Regions from separate parts of the Streptomyces sp. NPDC048275 genome, predicted to be linked through region 1. Evidence: riboswitches for the same ligand, from Rfam matches in the RefSeq annotation. Region 1 holds a riboswitch; the other holds the start of a gene.
The links. Region 1 has a riboswitch for glycine ahead of gcvT (glycine cleavage system aminomethyltransferase GcvT). Riboswitches for the same ligand answer to the same signal wherever they lie in the genome.

Region 1 (2,387 bases):
GACGAAGCTGCGGCCGAGGACCTCGACGATGCGGCCGCCTGCCGAGGGCACCCCGAGGGACGCGGAGAGCACCTCCTCCAGCTCGTTGCCCGGCCATCCGCCGTGCGGATGGGGGTGCGGGCGCGCCGGTGCCGGGAAGTCTGGGAAGTCCATCTGTCTACCTGTCTACCGCCTGCTGTGAACCACTGCTCCGGCTGGAAAGGTTAATGGGCTCGTACGACAACGCCGTACGAGCATCACCCGTCCAGCCGTACGAGCCGTCACGTGGGCAGTCGTACGGGCCGTCACGCGTCCGGGCGCGCGAACTGTCACACCATCGGCCGTACGAGGGATCGGCCGCACCAGGGATCAGCTGCCGAAGTCGATCCGGCGCAGCACGTTCGCCGCGTCCCGGTCCAGCAGCACCGCCGAGCCGCAGCCCTCCGGCAGGTCACCCCGCTCGACGGAGCGCAGCAGCCGGGCCGCCGCGCCCCGGTGACGCGCGAACGCGTACCGCGAGACGCCGCGGCCGCGCTCGCGCTGGCCCTCCAGGGCGGTGCCCGGTGCGACGTCGAGCAGCAACAGGTGCAGGGCGCCGCCCCGGCGACGGGCCTCGCGGGCGAGCCAGCGGCGCACCCAGGCCTGTGTGCCGCAGTCGTGCACGACGACGCCGGCACCGGAGCGCAGCACGCGGCGCAGGCCCGCGTAGTGCGCGAGGCGGACGAGGGGGCGATAGACCGCGTACGGGAGCCGGCCTGCCATCCGCTCGTCCCAGCGGTCGCGGGTGTCCTGCGAGTCGATGCGCGGGCCCGCGACGGCGCGGCGCATCAGCGTCGACTTGCCGCTGCCCGGCAGCCCGGTGACGACCACCAGGTCGGACGCGCCGAAGTGCAGACCATGTGGGCTGCGTCCGGCCCGGTCCCTGAGATCGCGGACGACGGCCGTCGGGAGCGGGCCGCACGCCTCCCGGGCCTTGGCACGGGGCTGATCGGGCAGTGCGACGGCCGAGGTCGTCGCGTACGCCGTGGTCCTGTTCACCGTGATCGTCCTCCCCTGGGGTCAGGAAGTCCTTTCCCCGCTGAGTGTAAAGAGAAGGTAATACGCCGTGTCTCCCGTTTCCGTTCTCGGACTGCCACAGGCCGGTTACAGATCCGGGCTGCCGGTACCCGGCCGCACGTGCGATGATGTGCGCGCCAACTGCATACCGGCCGCTTGAATCCGCGCGGGAGAGTTCCTGGTGAGTCCTTGAGGACCGCTGGGGCGCCGAAGGAGCAAGTCCCTCCCTTGAATCTCTCAGGCCCCGTTACCGCGCGGGCGAGGCACATCTGAAAAGCGAGCCGCTGTCAGTGGCTCCACCCAAGGTGCAAGTCAGGATCACCGCCGAGCGGGGTCGTGATGAACCTCTCAGGTTCCGATGACAGATGGGGAGGAACGACCTCGCCGTCATGCCTTGGGAGCCCCACCGATGAGCAGTAACGCATCCCGTCACACCGCGCTAGATGCCCTGCATCGTTCGCTCGGTGCGACGATGACCGACTTCGCGGGCTGGGACATGCCCCTGCGGTACGGCTCGGAGCGCGACGAGCACCTCGCCGTCCGCACGAAGGCCGGTCTCTTCGACCTCTCCCACATGGGCGAGATCACCGTCACCGGCCCACAGGCGGCCGTCCTCCTGAACTACGCGCTCGTCGGCAACATCGCCTCCGTCGGCGTCGGCCGCGCCCGCTACACCATGATCTGCCGGGAGGACGGCGGCATCCTGGACGACCTGATCGTGTACCGGCTGGCCGAGACCGCGTACATGGTTGTCGCGAACGCCTCCAACGCCCAGGTGGTGCTGGACGCGCTCACCGAGCGCGCGGCCGGTTTCGACGCCCAGGTCCGCGACGACTGTGACGCGTACGCGCTGATCGCCGTGCAGGGCCCCGAGTCCTCCGGCATCCTGAAGTCCCTGACCGACGCCGACCTGGACGGCCTGAAGTACTACGCGGGTCTGCCGGGCATCGTCGCGGGCGTGGCGGCGCTCATCGCGCGCACCGGCTACACCGGCGAGGACGGCTTCGAGCTGTTCGTGGCCCCGTCCGACGCCGAGAAGCTGTGGCAGGCACTGACCGACGCGGGCGCCCCGGCCGGGCTCGTCCCCTGTGGTCTGTCCTGCCGCGACACACTGCGCCTGGAGGCGGGCATGCCGCTGTACGGGCATGAGCTGAGCACCTCGCTCACCCCCTTCGACGCGGGGCTCGGGCGGGTCGTGAAGTTCGAGAAGGAGGGCGACTTCGTGGGGCGCGAGGCCCTGTCCGAGGCCGCCGCCAAGGCCCGGGCGAACCCCCCACGGGTGCTCGTCGGGCTCGTTGCCGAAGGCCGTCGCGTCCCGCGCGCCGGGTACACCGTCGTGGCCGACGGCAAGG
Region 2 (2,387 bases), on a different contig from region 1:
CGCTGACCCGGTCCGAGACGCTGCGGGGGCCCACGGACGACCCGACGGTCGTGCGGGAGGCTGCCGCGCGGCTCCTGGAAGCTGTGGACACGACCGGGGGCGTACGACTGCTGGGGGTCGGCGTGTCCGGGCTCGCCGACTACACGCAGGAGGACCTCTTTGCCCAGGCCCGCGCGCAGGCCGCCGCGGAGGAGCCGGAGACGGCGCAGGAACATCCCGATGAGGAGATGGGGGTGGAGTCGGCCGGCGAGCCTGTGCCGCCTGCCGAGCGGCGGTGGCCGGCGGGTCACGATGTACGGCACGCCGAGTATGGGCACGGGTGGGTGCAGGGGAGTGGGCTGGGGCGGGTGACTGTGCGGTTCGAGACGCCGTACTCCGAGCCGGGGCGGGTGCGGACGTTTCGTACGGATGATTCGGCGTTGGAGTTGGCGGATCCGTTGCCGCTGGTGGCGGCGGTTTGCGATAGCCGTGGGGGGTGAGGTCGGTTCGGCGCCGCGGGTTGATCGTGGCTGAGCGCGCTTACGCGGCGGAGCCGCATGAGGTCAGAGCCCCGCGCCCTTTAAGGGATGTGTCGGCGGGGCCCAAGCTGTTGAGTCAAGGCTCGTCCGTGCCCGCCAAATGACCGAAGTCGTGGTCAGGGGGCGGAGACGGCGGGGTCACGTCCAGGCCGTAGTGGTGGTAGAGCTGGAGTTCCTGTTCGGGGGAGAGGTGGCGGCCGACGCCGAAGTCGGGGGCGTCCTTGATCAAGGCGCGGTCGAAGGGGACACGCAGGGTGCCCTCGACGAGCTCGCTGGGCTCCAGGGGCACGAAGGCGTCCCTGCTGAACAGGCCCGTGCGTATGGCCGCCCACTCCGGGACGCCGGTCGCGTCGTCGAGATAGACCTCGTCGACGGTGCCGATCTTGGTGCCGTTGCGGTCGAGCGCCTTGCGGCCGATCAGGTTGCGCGGATCGATGTCGGTCTGCACGGGCCCTCCACTTGGTCGCAACTCATCCGTAAGCACTACAAAAGAGCACATTCAGGAAGGTGGCCACTCGAAGGCCCGCGCGTTGTCCTCGCTGGTAGGCTGACAAGCGGCTGCTGACCCCGTGCGGGAGAGTCCTCCAGACACCATCGGAGGCGCCGAAGGAGCAAATCCTCCCCGGAATCTCTCAGGCCCACGTACCGCACGGACGAGGTCACTCTGGAAAGCAGGGCGGGGCCGACGGCTTCCGCTCTCACCGACGGTGAAAGCCGGGTCGTCAGCGAGTGGACGGGCCGGTGAAGCTCTCAGGTTGAGATGACAGAGGGGGAGGCCGTCGGGGCACCCACGCCGTGGTGCCCCTCGAAGGTCGCGTCAGACCAGGAGGCCTCCGCAATGACCGCCCATCGCATTCCGCTCTCCCAGCTCGAACAGGGAATCCCCTTCGAGCAGCGCCACATCGGGCCCGACTCCGAGGCACGGGCCAAGATGCTCGCGCAGGTCGGCTACGGCTCGCTCGACGAGCTGACGGCCGCCGCGGTGCCGGACGTCATCAAGAACGCCGAGGCGCTGGAGCTGCCGGGCGCGCGCACCGAGGCCGAGGTGCTGGCCGAGCTGCGCTCCCTCGCGGACCGCAACCAGGTGCTCGACTCGATGATCGGCCTCGGTTACTACGGCACGTTCACGCCGCCGGTGATCCTGCGCAATGTCATGGAGAACCCGGCCTGGTACACCGCGTACACGCCGTACCAACCGGAGATCTCGCAGGGCCGGCTGGAGGCGCTGCTCAACTTCCAGACCGTGGTCGCCGAGCTGACCGGGCTGCCGACCTCAGGCGCCTCGCTGCTCGACGAGGGCACCGCGGCCGCCGAGGCGATGGCGCTGTCCCGACGCATGGGCAAGAACAAGAAGGGTCTCTTCCTGGTCGACGCGGACGCCCTGCCGCAGACCATCGCCGTCATCGAGACCCGCGCCGAGCCGACCGGTGTCGAGGTCGTCGTCGCCGACCTCAGCGAGGGCATCCCGGCCGAGATCGCCGAGCGCGAGATCAACGGCGTGTTGATCCAGTACCCGGGCGCCTCCGGTGTCGTACGCGACCTCAAGCCCGTCATCGAGCGGGCGCACGAGCTCGGCGCGGTCGTCACCGTCGCCGCCGATCTGCTCGCCCTGACCCTGCTCACCTCACCCGGCGAGCTCGACGCCGACATCGCGATCGGTACGACGCAGCGCTTCGGTGTGCCGATGGGCTTCGGCGGGCCGCACGCCGGATACATGGCGGTGCGCGAGAAGTTCGCGCGGAGCCTGCCCGGCCGACTCGTGGGTGTCTCCGTCGACGCCGATGGGCACAAGGCGTACCGGCTCGCCCTGCAGACGCGGGAGCAGCACATCCGCCGCGAGAAGGCGACCAGCAACATCTGTACGGCACA

Region 2: another riboswitch for glycine. It lies ahead of gcvP (aminomethyl-transferring glycine dehydrogenase); the one in region 1 lies ahead of gcvT (glycine cleavage system aminomethyltransferase GcvT).

Annotation. Positions count from the first base shown of each region.
Region 1 covers NZ_JBEZLR010000071.1:20,712-23,098, forward strand. The annotation lists gene AB0D57_RS32640 (enhanced serine sensitivity protein SseB) at 1-153, opposite strand, end outside; gene AB0D57_RS32645 (AAA family ATPase) at 349-1,023, opposite strand; glycine riboswitch at 1,193-1,298, shown strand; gene gcvT (glycine cleavage system aminomethyltransferase GcvT) at 1,445-2,387, shown strand, end outside.
Region 2 covers NZ_JBEZLR010000050.1:9,907-12,293, forward strand. The annotation lists gene AB0D57_RS26655 (DNA polymerase IV) at 1-479, shown strand, start outside; gene AB0D57_RS26660 (PRC-barrel domain-containing protein) at 595-966, opposite strand; glycine riboswitch at 1,081-1,176, shown strand; gene gcvP (aminomethyl-transferring glycine dehydrogenase) at 1,357-2,387, shown strand, end outside.